DNA from 3 places in the Paenibacillus sp. LjRoot56 genome. Region 1 is predicted to be linked to each of the others. Evidence: a T-box and tRNA genes for the amino acid it is inferred to sense, from the RefSeq annotation. Region 1 holds a T-box; the other regions hold tRNA genes.

Region 1 (4,337 bases):
TTGATCCTCTCGCCAAGGGGTGCTTTTCCCAAGGGATTCTGACATCATACTTGTGCCATAGGGCCCTTCCGGAAACTCCTCGGGGATCATGTCATTACGCTGTGATTCTACCGACTTGAGGTCTGTGTACGCAGCGAGGCGGTCTTCTGAGAGGAAGCCTAATCCCTCTACATTGTTGATGTGTGGTGACTTCTTACGCATGGATAAGCCTCCTTTTCAGGTTTTGCTTTTTCCAGTGTCCCCCGACAATCCCTTAAATATCCGTAAAATGTATGGAACCGATAATTTGGGATAAAAATTCGGTAAGCTCTTGAGCTTGTTCTTCGTTGATCTTAAACACATGCTCGAGGTAGCCTTCTTCATTCAAATCGTCCGGTCCAATAACAGCACTGCGGCCCGATTGCAAATCGATAACCAGCTTCTTGCCATAATAACGGGTTGTGGTCATGATAGCGAGGTCAAAACGGTGTAAAGCATTGCCAACGAAACAGACAAAACGCGTTGTTGTTTCTTCTTGATGATCATATAAAAAGTCATAATCAGACATGAGGGCCCTCCATTCTCTTTCTAGTATGGGTCTATTATAACCGATAAGGGTCTGGGGGCAAAACGGTTCTTGCGCCTAACTGTCAAACATGGTATGATTTGGATATTGGAAATGGGAAGCACCTTTTCTGCCTAGCGGGCGGAAGAGGTGCTTTTTCGTTTTTCTCACACTATTTCATATAAACGTCTGGAGGCATGGAAAGAGATGAACATTGTATTTTTGAACACGTTAGAGAAGAATTCGGGGGATCAGCAAGTGATTTCCGCGCAGGTTTCGATTGTCGAAGAACAAGGGATTTGGAGTGTGTATTGGAGTGAACCTGACTTGACCGGTAAGCTTACGCAGGACGAATGGTTCCAAGGCATAAGTTGGGATGAGATGCTATTTGCATTCCGTCAAGGCTTGCGTGAGAAAATTCGAAGCGGCTTCCGGCCGTTGGTACACACGGAATTAGATCTTACGCAAGGACTGTCAGGTAAAGCGAAAATGACACAAATGCTAACGTATTACTGTGAGGAGAATCCGAATGAAGAGGTGTTCGAGTCACTGCGTGCATGGCGTCGTGAGCAGGCTGCTCGTGAGAAGAAGGCACCCTATATCCTTGCAACGAACCGTGTCCTACGGATGATTTCAGTGTTCTTGCCACAGACCAAGGAAGAGCTTCAACAAATTCCTGGGTTTGGTGAGCAGAAAACAGCACAGTACGCCGATCAATTGCTTGGACGGATAGGCGAGTGCACACGCACGAACGGTTTTCCGTTGGATTGGGTTGCCAACTATGTGGATACGATGAAGTTCGAGGGTTGGCTCCTTGCTCAGAAGGAGCAGAAGCTGCGAATCGAGCTTGATCGTGAAGTCAGCAAACGCAAGCTGTTAGAAATCGTTGCTGGAGGCGGGAGCTTGGCCGATCTTCAGGCGAATCTGACGATGCCGCGGAGAGAATTGCTGTTGTGGGTGGAAGATTTGGATCGTGAAGGCTACGATATGGATCCTCTCGTGGAAGCTGAACTATCTTCGATATCAGAGGAGGAGCAAATTAAAGCGTGGAATGCATATGAATCTGAAGGTGATCGCTATTTAAAGCCTGTTCTCAAGAGTCTCATCGGGACGGAAGAACTGAAGGGGAAAGAGCTCGACCGTGCTTATGAGTGGCTGCGTCTGCTTCGGTTACGTTTTCGCAGAGAGAAGGAAAGAAATGCGATCCAAGCAGCTAGTTAATGTGCATTGACAAAGGGATGTGGGATATGATTAAATGGTCAATAATCTAATATCCGTCAAAGCGATGACGAACATGGGCGAAGCCCGAAGTAGGAGAAATGCCGCTGCTGCAGAGAGTCGGTGGAAGGTGCAAACCGATGCAAGCATATTGTCCGAATTACAGTTCTGAGTTGGTGGAGGGAATATGCTCTATCGAGCATTAGTAGCTTACACCCGGCAAACTATTTGTCGTTAATTTTCTAAGTGAAAGAGAAGTGGCATGCTTGTAGGCGTGCAACCAATCTCTTTAATTAGGGTGGTACCGCGAGACAATCTCTCGTCCCTTTGTGGACGTTGAGGTTGTCTTTTTTGTTTTCTTTTATAACCAATCGAATGGAGGGATCGTATGTTGTCTTGGGATAAGCTTACTGTGGAACAGCAGCAACAAGTTGAGCATCAATTAAGTATCCTCAAACGAGGCGCTGCGGAAATCGTGCCGGAAGAAGCGCTGAAGATAAAGATTATGAAGGCGGTAGTGACAGGGACACCGTTGAAAGTAAAGCTAGGATTAGATCCATCTGCACCGGATATCCACATCGGACATACGGTCGTCCTGCACAAACTTCGTCAATTCCAAGACTTGGGACATGAGGTTCAGCTAATTATTGGTGATTTCACGGGACGCATCGGCGATCCAACAGGGAAATCCGAGACACGTAAACAGCTTTCGGAGGAAGACGTAAAGCATAACGCGCAAACGTACCAGACCCAGCTAGCCAAGGTGTTGGATCTAAACAAAACATCCTTCTACTATAACTCCACTTGGTTAGGTGAACTGCGCTTTGACGATGTGCTAAGACTTGCTGGTAAAGTGACGGTTGCTCGCATGCTAGAAAGAGATGACTTTGCAAAGCGGTATGCGGCGAATCAGCCGATACATGTGCACGAATTTTTCTACCCGCTTATGCAAGGCTACGACTCGGTTTCTTTAGAAAGTGATATTGAGCTCGGTGGAACCGATCAGACTTTTAATATCTTGATGGGGCGCACGCTGCAAGGGGCATATGAGATCAAAGAGGGTCAGGTGGCGATCCTGATGCCGTTGCTCGAGGGACTGGATGGCGTTCAGAAGATGAGTAAAAGCCTGCGTAACTACATCGGTATCGATGAGCAGCCGAATGACATTTTCGGTAAAACCATGTCCATTCCAGATACGCTCATGCTCAAATATTTCGAGTTAACGACAGCCTTGTCGAATGAGGAAATCGAAGAGCTGCGGCAAGGGCTCGCAGCGGGTACGATCCATCCGAGAGATGCCAAGCTTAGGCTGGCGAAATTGTATGTTGAGATGTACCACGGTGTGGAAGCGGCTGAGGAGGCGGAGCAGCATTTTATTACTGTTTTTCAAAAGCGCGGTTTGCCAGATGACATTGAGGAAGTAAACCTAGACAGCAGCGATCTGGAAGCAGGAAGCTTGTCCATTATCAAGTTGTTAGTCAGCTTATCGTTGCATGCGTCAAATGGGGAAGCTAGGCGAAGCGTAGAACAAGGAGCTGTGAAAATCAACGAACAGAAGCTGACTGATATTCATGCGCAAATTACGCCAGTAGATGGCGATATTCTGCAAGTCGGGAAACGGAAATTTGTTAGAATCAAGCTATCCTAGGTTAAATGCCAAAAAGGGTGACTTCTAGGCAGTATTCCTACGTTTCTGCTAGAAGTCACCCTTTATCTATACATCGATCCGAGTTGATCACAGCCATTCTTTCTTGCGGAACAGCACATACATGGCAATGCCGAGGACGCCCATAAAGGCTAGCACGATTTCATCCCCATGAGGGGTTAGATGCAGTCCGAGAATATTATCGAAATTCATCCCGAAAACACCGGTAATGAATGTCAAGGGCATGAAGATCGTCGTCAACGCGGTAAACACACGCATGATATCATTGGCGCGGTTCGCTAGACTGGATTGATAAGCTTCTCGTAAGTTCCCCATCAGATCGCGCAGCGTATCGAATGTATCGACGATTTTGACGGCATTTTCATAAATGTCGCCGAAATACTTCTGAAGCTGATGATCGATCAATCGGAGCTCTTTTTTACCGAGCGTCCCAATGACGTCACGTTGAGGCACGAGCACCTTTTTCAGCCATAAAATTTCAGAACGAAGACCAATAATCTCATTCAAATGCGACTTCTTCGTCGCCATCAGAATATCTTCTTCCAACTTCTCAATCTTGGCTTCAATTCGGTCACCGACCGCCACATAATTATCGACCACGAGATCGACCAAATGATATAAGAAACGATCGGCACTGTTCACTTCTTCCTCCCAGAGGAAGGGTTTGAGTGCGCGCAGCTCATTAATTTTTTGTCGTGTTACAGTAATGATCACATGTTTGCTTAGAAATAGATTAAGTGCGCGTAAGAAAATTTCTTCATCATCGAAACGAATGCTATTAATAACAATGAAATAATGAGAATCATAAAATTCAATCTTTGGACGCTGTTCTTCCTCACTAAGGCAATCTTCTACGGCCAAATCATGCAAATGGAAAAGAGGCTGAAGTAATTCCAAGTCCTCGATCCC
Region 2 (4,337 bases), on a different contig from region 1:
CATCCCGCTATCATCCATTCCCAACCAACATATAAACGAATGATAGAAGTATTGCAGCGTAATTATTTTCCCTTACCCATTTCATCATTTCAACCATCTCCTCGTCCTTTATGAATTCATTATAGGTCGAAGAAATGGTCGTGTATGTGAGATAAGTCACTCTGATTATTTTTCTTGACTACTTGATACCTCAATAGGTTCTATGTGAATATGCACATACGATATGTTATGAAGTTCATGAATTCGATTTTCAATATTTTCGGTAATGTCATGGCTTTCGCTTACGTTAAGCTCATGGTCTACACCAATGGTCACATCGACTAGTTTATTGTTTCCATGGATACGGGCTTTGATATCAATGACCTTCTCCACCCCGGGGACGTCACGAATGGTTTGTTTAATGGTTTGAAGCTCAGCATCATCAAACCCATCCGTAAGAGCATGAGTAGAATCTCGGAAAATATCCCACGCTGTTTTACAAATAATAACTCCGACAAGTAAAGCTGTTAATGTATCCAGCCAAGGTAGACCAAATTGAGAACCAACAATACCAATAAAGGCACCAATACTGACAAACGCATCCGATCGATTATCTTGTGCTGCTGCCATCATGGCATTACTATTTATTTTCCTTGCCAGACGAACATTGTATACATATACAACGTACATGACAATCGCACAAAAAACAGCCGTCCATGCGGCAACCATATCGGGAGATTCGATACTCGGAGAACGAAACTTAATAAATGCTTGATAGAGAACCTGAATTCCTACCGCAAACATAATAAAAGAAGCGATTAAAGCGGCTACCGTCTCAGCTCGATAATGACCGTATCTATGGTCTTTATCAGGTGGTTTTCGTGATATTTTCAGCCCGACTAAAACAGCAATTGATGCAATAATGTCTGTAGCGTTATTTAAACCATCCGCGGAAAGCGCTTCGGACTTGGTTATGTACCCTATGGTTAATTTTAAAGCTGATAAACATATATAAGTAATAATACTTAACCAAGCACCTTTTTCACCTTGCTTGATGTCATCATACAAATTTTCTATTGTTCCCACCTCACTATCCATGTCGAAGACAATCATACTCGACATAATACGTGTGGGTCTAGAGAAACAGTGTTGTCCAAGTCCTTAATAGTAGGATCCAAACAACTAATTTGCATAAGGTGAAAAGTATAGGCTTGATTCAAGTTTTCTACTTAAAACCATTAGTAAAAACAAAAAAAAGCCTTATATCAAGGCTTCATTGTTTGCAACTTGTACAACGGGTGATCTATCAAGTTGAGCTAATGACTTATGAAAAAAAGAACTGGGGATCAAGGATTTGAACCTTGGCATGACGGAGTCAAAGTCCGTTGCCTTACCGCTTGGCTAATCCCCATTGTAGGAGATGGAGGCTGATGGATTCGAACCACCGAACTCGAAGAGAGCAGATTTACAGTCTGCCGTGTTTAGCCACTTCACTAAGCCTCCACGTTAAAAAGCTTTACCGGGCCCCGAAAAAGTATTCGGTGTTGCTACAAGGCTTCACTTCATTTTTTGGGGTAATATGGTGCCGTCGAGAGGACTTGAACCCCCAACCTACTGATTACAAGTCAGTTGCTCTACCAGTTGAGCTACAACGGCTTATTACGTTTATACAGATGGCGGAGAGAGAGGGATTCGAACCCTCGCACCACTTACGCAGTCTAACCCCTTAGCAGAGGGTCCCCTTATAGCCACTTGGGTATCTCTCCAAAATAATAAGTAGCGGCAGAGGGGCTCGAACCCCCGACCTTACGGGTATGAACCGTACGCTCTAGCCAGCTGAGCTACGCCGCCAAATGGTCTATCAATCATCATATATAAAAACGTGCTGCTAAGGAATAAGTGGGCCCTAGTGGACTCGAACCACCGACCTCACCCTTATCAGGGGTGCGCTCTAACCAGCTGAGCTAAGGGCCCATATTTGCATTAACTCCTCGAAAGGCGGCAAAAAAAATACCCACTAGGGGTATTCTGCTTGGCAACGTTCTACTCTCCCAGAACCCTGCGGTTCAAGTACCATCGACGCTGGAGGGCTTAACGGTCGTGTTCGAGATGGGAACGCGTGGGTCCCCTCCGCCATCATCACCAAACAGTCAAAGCGTTTGTTTGCGCCTTGAAAACTAGATACGAAACTTCAACGTAAAGTTAGATGTTCTTAGGATTTTCTGGGCCCCAATCAAGTAGTCGGAATTCGCTACAAAGCTTATCTTCACTTGGTTGGGATTAGGTTAAGCCCTCGACCGATTAGTATTCGTCAGCTGCATACGTTACCGCACTTCCACCTCGAACCTATCAACCTCGTCGTCTACAAGGGGTCTTACATACTGGGAAATCTCATCTTGAGGGGGGCTTCGCGCTTAGATGCTTTCAGCGCTTATCCCCTCCGTACATAGCTACCCAGCGATGCCTCTGGCGAGACAACTGGTACACCAGCGGTACGTCCATCCCGGTCCTCTCGTACTAAGGACAGCTCCTCTCAAATTTCCTACGCCCGCGACAGATAGGGACCGAACTGTCTCACGACGTTCTGAACCCAGCTCGCGTACCGCTTTAATGGGCGAACAGCCCAACCCTTGGGACCTACTTCAGCCCCAGGATGCGATGAGCCGACATCGAGGTGCCAAACCTCCCCGTCGATGTGGACTCTTGGGGGAGATAAGCCTGTTATCCCCAGGGTAGCTTTTATCCGTTGAGCGATGGCCCTTCCATTCGGTACCACCGGATCACTAAGTCCGACTTTCGTCCCTGCTCGACTTGTAGGTCTCGCAGTCAAGCTCCCTTATGCCTTTGCACTCTGCGAATGATTTCCAACCATTCTGAGGGAACCTTTAAACGCCTCCGTTACATTTTAGGAGGCGACCGCCCCAGTCAAACTGCCCACCTGACACTGTCCCCATACCGGATCACGGTACCAGGTTAGAACTCCGATACGATCAGGGTGGTATCCCAACGATGCCTCCACCCAAGCTGGCGCTCAGGCTTCAAAGGCTCCCACCTATCCTGTACAGATCGTACCAAAGTCCAATATCAAGCTGCAGTAAAGCTCCATGGGGTCTTTCCGTCTTGTCGCGGGTAACCTGCATCTTCACAGGTATTAAAATTTCACCGGATCTCTCGTTGAGACAGCGCCCAAGTCGTTACGCCATTCGTGCGGGTCAGAATTTACCTGACAAGGAATTTCGCTACCTTAGGACCGTTATAGTTACGGCCGCCGTTTACTGGGGCTTCAATTCATAGCTTCGGGGTTGCCCCCTAACCACTCCTCTTAACCTTCCAGCACCGGGCAGGCGTCAGCCCGTATACTTCGCCTTGCGGCTTCGCACAGACCTGTGTTTTTGCTAAACAGTCGCTTGGGCCTTTTCACTGCGGCCCCCTCGGGCTATTCACCCTACCGAGGCACCCCTTCTCCCGAAGTTACGGGGTCATTTTGCCGAGTTCCTTAACGAGAGTTCTTCCGCGCGCCTTAGAATTCTCTTCTCACCCACCTGTGTCGGTTTGCGGTACGGGCACCTTCGCCTGGCTAGAAGCTTTTCTTGGCAGTGTGAACTCATGACCTTCGGTACTTAAATTTCCCTCCCCATCACAGCCCAGCCTTACGATGTGCGGATTTGCCTACACATCAGCCTCACTGCTTGGACGAGCATCCATCAGCTCGCGTCACTATCCTTCTGCGTCACTCCATTGCTCATAACGGCTACGGTGGTACAGGAATTTCCACCTGTTGTCCATCGACTACGCCTTTCGGCCTCGCCTTAGGTCCCGACTTACCCTGAGCGGACGAGCCTTCCTCAGGAACCCTTAGGTTTTCGGCGGATCAGATTCTCACTGATCTTTTCGTTACTTATACCGGCATTCTCACTTGTATGCGCTCCACCTGTCCTTACGGTCAGAATTCAACGTACATACAACGCTCCCCTACCCATGCACCACCTTCACTCCAGCTTCGAAGTCGCGTGTTTAGCTGGGGCATTTGGTCAGAATCTTGAACAACCATAGAGGTTGATTCTGACTAATGTCCCGTGGCTAACCACGAATTCAAAGACGCAGTGAAGGTGATGCAAGCCATAGCTTCGGTGGCGTGTTTAGCCCCGTTACATTTTCGGCGCAGAGTCACTCGACCAGTGAGCTATTACGCACTCTTTCAATGGTGGCTGCTTCTAAGCCAACATCCTGGTTGTCTGTGCAACTCCACATCCTTTCCCACTTAACACACACTTGGGGACCTTAGCTGATGGTCTGGGCTGTTTCCCTTTTGACAATGGATCTTAGCACTCACTGTCTGACTCCCGGATTTAAGTTTG
Region 3 (4,337 bases), on a different contig from region 1:
GGGCAGAGCGCCAACTTTTTGGTATGTTTAGTTTATGGAAGTACCATTTACACAGGATTTTTCATATTAAATCACCATATATAGGTATCTCTTTTTGGGTTCGAATTCAATAACCTCAACTTGAGGTGAATGAGATGTCCGATTTCCTAAGGCTCGTTGGTGAGCGATTACGTATGATTAGAAAGCTTAAGGGATACACACAGGATCAGCTTGCTGAAAAAACAGGCAAAGTCGGTATGAGCAAATCGCATATATCGGATATTGAACGAGGCCAAAGGAACATTTCATTGACCACGTTAGAAACACTAATGAATGCGTTAGACATAGACCCGAGCGAGTTGTTTAATTTTCAAAAACTTGACGGTGTAGATGGTATCCATGAAAAGAAATTGATTATCGATATTCACAAAAGCATGCTTATGGAACGTGGGCTTGATGAAGTTCAATATATTGTCAGGACGGCGAGTGATTTCCTAGTTAGATGCTAAAGAAGCTAGTAGACGCAGCAAGAAAGACTAACACAAATACAAAAAAGCAACGAGCAGCTCGCACGTAGCGAATGACTCGTTGCTTTTCTTTTCCCCTTTTAACCGGAATTCCTAGTATCAACTTAATTCACTACAACCCCCCTACAATACTTACACACTGGCGCATCAATAGCGATTTCCTCGTTGCAGTAAGAGCAGGGCTTGTGCGTTTTCACTTCAGCAGGCGCTTTGGATTTACTTCTTCTTACACTCAGGATGACCAGCGCACCAACGACCACAACAATCACAGCCAAAATCCAATAAATCATACGAAACACCTCCCAGTTGATAACCAACTTTTGATGATTTCCGTATATGTATATTCGTTCTATTGACTCTTATGAATGCGTTTCATTGGCACTTGTGTCAGAAATTACAGCCACATCTGTTGTTGGTACGACATTTCCCAGAACAACGTTTCGTAGCGAGTCGTATTCAAAAAAATAGTTTCTAATCGTGCTAATTCACTTTCCGATTTCCCTAAGGCTAGTCGATCCATTAAATTTATGCACCATTGTGCATGTTTACCGAACTCCTCTGAGCTGTATCCCCTCACCCATTCACCATAATCAGGATGATCCACTGCACCTGGGAACTTCTTCAACATGCGGCCGATCTCCCAGTAACTCCACATACAAGGAAGTAATGCTGCTGTTAACTCCGCTAATCCGCCATTCTGTGCTACATGCAACATGTAATGCGAATAAGCGAGTGTAATTGGGGAAGGTTCTGCCTGCTCCAATTCTTCCCTGGTGATACCGAAGCGAGCTGCGTAGGAACGATGAATGCCCATTTCTTCATGCAAAATGTTACTTAGTGACGCTGAGAACTCACTCATCGTTGTGAGATCTGGAGCCTTGACAGCTCCTAATGCGAACAATTTGGCATAATCAATTAAATATAAATAGTCTTGGATCATGTAGAACCTGAATTTATTGCGGTCTAGGGTTCCCCGACCTAATTCTTGAACAAAGGGATGTTGCTGGGTTTGGCGCCATTCGTGCTGATATTTCTGGACTAAATGCTGTGTAAAGGACATTATGATTCTCCTTTGGCATGTGATTGTATACTGAATAGATGAGTGTGTTACTGTTAGTAGATTTGGTGAACTCTATTATTTTACCATATTTTAACTTAGTTACTAGGAATGAATAGGTAGCATACAAAAAATGAACCTCCACGGTATGGAGGCTCATTGCTTTCAATTTTGTGAGATATGTATACTAACAGAAGTATGCTATACCAAGTCACACGCATCAGCAGGCATCCAATGCGCATCCTTACCGTCCCATTTTACATTACAGCCAAGTGGGTTCGTCAACGGTAGTGTAATCGCTTGACCAGAGGTCAGCTCTTCTAACGCGATATCTAAATTATTTATTGTGATTTTTGATGCATCCTTAGGATTATCTACGCCACGTCCCGTGTAAGCTAATCTGCGATTTTCATCAAAGACATAAAAATGCGGCGTTCTTAATGCACCATAGGCTAATGCCGTTTCTTGGGTTTCGTCTCTCAGGTACGTCCATGGATATTGATGCTCCTCCATGTGCGATACCATATGATCAAAGGAATCTTCTGGCTTGGTGTTCACACTGTTGGCGTTGATACCAACGAACTGTACACCCTTATCTTTATACCGATTGGCCGTTTCGCGTGTTACTTCATTAGAACCGATCACATAAGGGCAATGGTTGCAAGTAAAAAAGATAACGAGCGTTTTCGCATCGTTAAAATCCTTCAACGCGTATGTTTGTCCATCCGTAGCTGGTAATGAAAAATCAGGCGCTTCATCTCCGAGCGATAAAGTAAAGGTATAAGCCATGTCACATGCCCCTCTCATCCCTGATAAATTATAGTTGGTTCTCCCCAGTGCTTTGGAAAAACTCAATAATTTCACCATTTAGTCCTTTGATAAATGCAATACGCACAGGTGTTGGCGGGTTCACGCCTAGGATCACGTCTTTCGGCTCTACCGTAACGATAGCTCCGGCAGCAACTGCTGCTGCAACTGCTCCATCTACATCATTACTACGTAAAGCAACATGAAAGAAATAGCCTTCTGGAATTTGCTCACCTGTTCCTCCAGCAAAAACCTCCATATAATTCCCATCGCCAGAGTCTAACAGGACCGCGCGCTTATTCCCTTCGCCCCAGTTATTCTTCTCTACAAAGCCTAAACCTTCTGTATAAAACTTGACTGTCGCGTCAAAATCATTCGCTCTGAGTGCAACGTGATGGAAACCGCCGCCGCCTATTTTCGCATTCGTACCCACTTACTTTAGCCTCCTTAGAATTCATACTTTTACTTCATTTCCAGTATACTCGAACAGGCGTGGTTAGAAAATGAGTTACATCAAGGTAACTAAGTAACCAAGGGTAACTCTATGTGAAGTAAGAATGACTGCAACACTTCGGTCAAAAACAAAATGATCACAACAAAAAACCACAATCCTTCATCACTTGATGAAGAACTGTGGTTGATATCGGGACGACACGATTTGAACATGCGACCCCCTGCTCCCAAAGCAGGTGCTCTACCAAGCTGAGCTACGTCCCGAAGATAAAAAGCGGAAGACGGGGATCGAACCCGCGACCCTCGCCTTGGCAAGGCGATGCTCTACCGCTGAGCCACTTCCGCATAGGGGTCCCTAAGCTGCATGAAGCAACCTAGGGACGATGATGCGCGTAGAGGGACTTGAACCCCCACGGTCGCCCGCTAGATCCTAAGTCTAGTGCGTCTGCCAATTCCGCCATACGCGCATGCTGTAAATAAGGCAAATGGTGAGTCATGTAGGATTCGAACCTACGACACCCTGATTAAAAGTCAGGTGCTCTACCAACTGAGCTAATGACTCATGTGTTGTGAAAAAATGGCTGGGGATCAAGGATTTGAACCTTGGCATGACGGAGTCAAAGTCCGTTGCCTTACCGCTTGGCTAATCCCCATTGATCTTATTGGCAGGGGCAGCAGGAATTGAACCCACACCAAAGGTTTTGGAGACCTTTGTTCTACCCTTAAACTATGCCCCTAAATAAGGTATATGGAGGCTGATGGATTCGAACCACCGAACTCGAAGAGAGCAGATTTACAGTCTGCCGTGTTTAGCCACTTCACTAAGCCTCCATAAAGGCAAATCAAATCTTACTAGACAAAAAAAATACCCATGCAGAGAGACTTTAATCTTCGATTAAAGATCCCTATATTAGGTATCTGCTTGGCAACGTTCTACTCTCCCAGAACCCTGCGGTTCAAGTACCATCGACGCTGGAAGGCTTAACGGTCGTGTTCGAGATGGGAACGCGTGGGTCCCTTCCGCCATCATCACCAAACAGTCAAAGCGTTTGTTTGCGCCTTGAAAACTAGATACGAAACTTCAACGTAAAGTTCTTACTTAGGATATCTGAGAGACTTTGACTTACGTCAAAGATCCCTATATATGGTTAAGCCCTCGACCGATTAGTATTCGTCAGCTGCATACGTTGCCGCACTTCCACCTCGAACCTATCAACCTCGTCGTCTACAAGGGGTCTTACATACTGGGAAATCTCATCTTGAGGGGGGCTTCGCGCTTAGATGCTTTCAGCGCTTATCCCCTCCGTACATAGCTACCCAGCGATGCCTCTGGCGAGACAACTGGTACACCAGCGGTACGTCCATCCCGGTCCTCTCGTACTAAGGACAGCTCCTCTCAAATTTCCTACGCCCGCGACAGATAGGGACCGAACTGTCTCACGACGTTCTGAACCCAGCTCGCGTACCGCTTTAATGGGCGAACAGCCCAACCCTTGGGACCTACTTCAGCCCCA

What was found. A T-box is a leader RNA that pairs with one kind of tRNA and senses whether it is charged. The one in region 1 lies ahead of tyrS (tyrosine--tRNA ligase), so its partner is inferred to be a tRNA-Tyr.
Region 2: it encodes a tRNA-Tyr, which carries the amino acid that the T-box ahead of tyrS (tyrosine--tRNA ligase) is inferred to sense. The anticodon was not compared.
Region 3: it encodes a tRNA-Tyr, which carries the amino acid that the T-box ahead of tyrS (tyrosine--tRNA ligase) is inferred to sense. The anticodon was not compared.

Annotation. Positions count from the first base shown of each region.
Region 1 covers NZ_CAXURV020000001.1:2,049,589-2,053,925, forward strand. Annotated here, with positions in the region: gene ACSQ8O_RS09190 (hypothetical protein) at 1-201, opposite strand, end outside; gene ACSQ8O_RS09195 (DUF3055 domain-containing protein) at 254-547, opposite strand; gene ACSQ8O_RS09200 (HRDC domain-containing protein) at 752-1,765, shown strand; T-box leader at 1,831-2,092, shown strand; gene tyrS (tyrosine--tRNA ligase) at 2,154-3,410, shown strand; gene corA (magnesium/cobalt transporter CorA) at 3,498-4,337, opposite strand, start outside.
Region 2 covers NZ_CAXURV020000003.1:1,201,992-1,206,328, forward strand. Annotated here, with positions in the region: partial or broken gene ACSQ8O_RS24365 (DoxX family membrane protein) at 1-88, opposite strand, end outside; gene ACSQ8O_RS24370 (cation diffusion facilitator family transporter) at 166-1,077, opposite strand; tRNA gene ACSQ8O_RS24375 (tRNA-Gln) at 1,319-1,390, opposite strand; tRNA gene ACSQ8O_RS24380 (tRNA-Tyr) at 1,401-1,482, opposite strand; tRNA gene ACSQ8O_RS24385 (tRNA-Thr) at 1,560-1,635, opposite strand; tRNA gene ACSQ8O_RS24390 (tRNA-Ser) at 1,654-1,745, opposite strand; tRNA gene ACSQ8O_RS24395 (tRNA-Met) at 1,757-1,830, opposite strand; tRNA gene ACSQ8O_RS24400 (tRNA-Ile) at 1,880-1,953, opposite strand; rRNA gene rrf (5S ribosomal RNA) at 2,010-2,126, opposite strand; rRNA gene ACSQ8O_RS24410 (23S ribosomal RNA) at 2,261-4,337, opposite strand, start outside.
Region 3 covers NZ_CAXURV020000007.1:72,471-76,807, forward strand. Annotated here, with positions in the region: gene ACSQ8O_RS34920 (helix-turn-helix domain-containing protein) at 135-488, shown strand; gene ACSQ8O_RS34925 (hypothetical protein) at 611-796, opposite strand; gene tenA (thiaminase II) at 901-1,566, opposite strand; gene ACSQ8O_RS34935 (thioredoxin family protein) at 1,765-2,352, opposite strand; gene ACSQ8O_RS34940 (VOC family protein) at 2,381-2,803, opposite strand; tRNA gene ACSQ8O_RS34945 (tRNA-Pro) at 3,014-3,087, opposite strand; tRNA gene ACSQ8O_RS34950 (tRNA-Gly) at 3,097-3,168, opposite strand; tRNA gene ACSQ8O_RS34955 (tRNA-Leu) at 3,211-3,290, opposite strand; tRNA gene ACSQ8O_RS34960 (tRNA-Lys) at 3,310-3,385, opposite strand; tRNA gene ACSQ8O_RS34965 (tRNA-Gln) at 3,402-3,476, opposite strand; tRNA gene ACSQ8O_RS34970 (tRNA-Trp) at 3,487-3,560, opposite strand; tRNA gene ACSQ8O_RS34975 (tRNA-Tyr) at 3,573-3,654, opposite strand; rRNA gene rrf (5S ribosomal RNA) at 3,744-3,860, opposite strand; rRNA gene ACSQ8O_RS34985 (23S ribosomal RNA) at 3,968-4,337, opposite strand, start outside.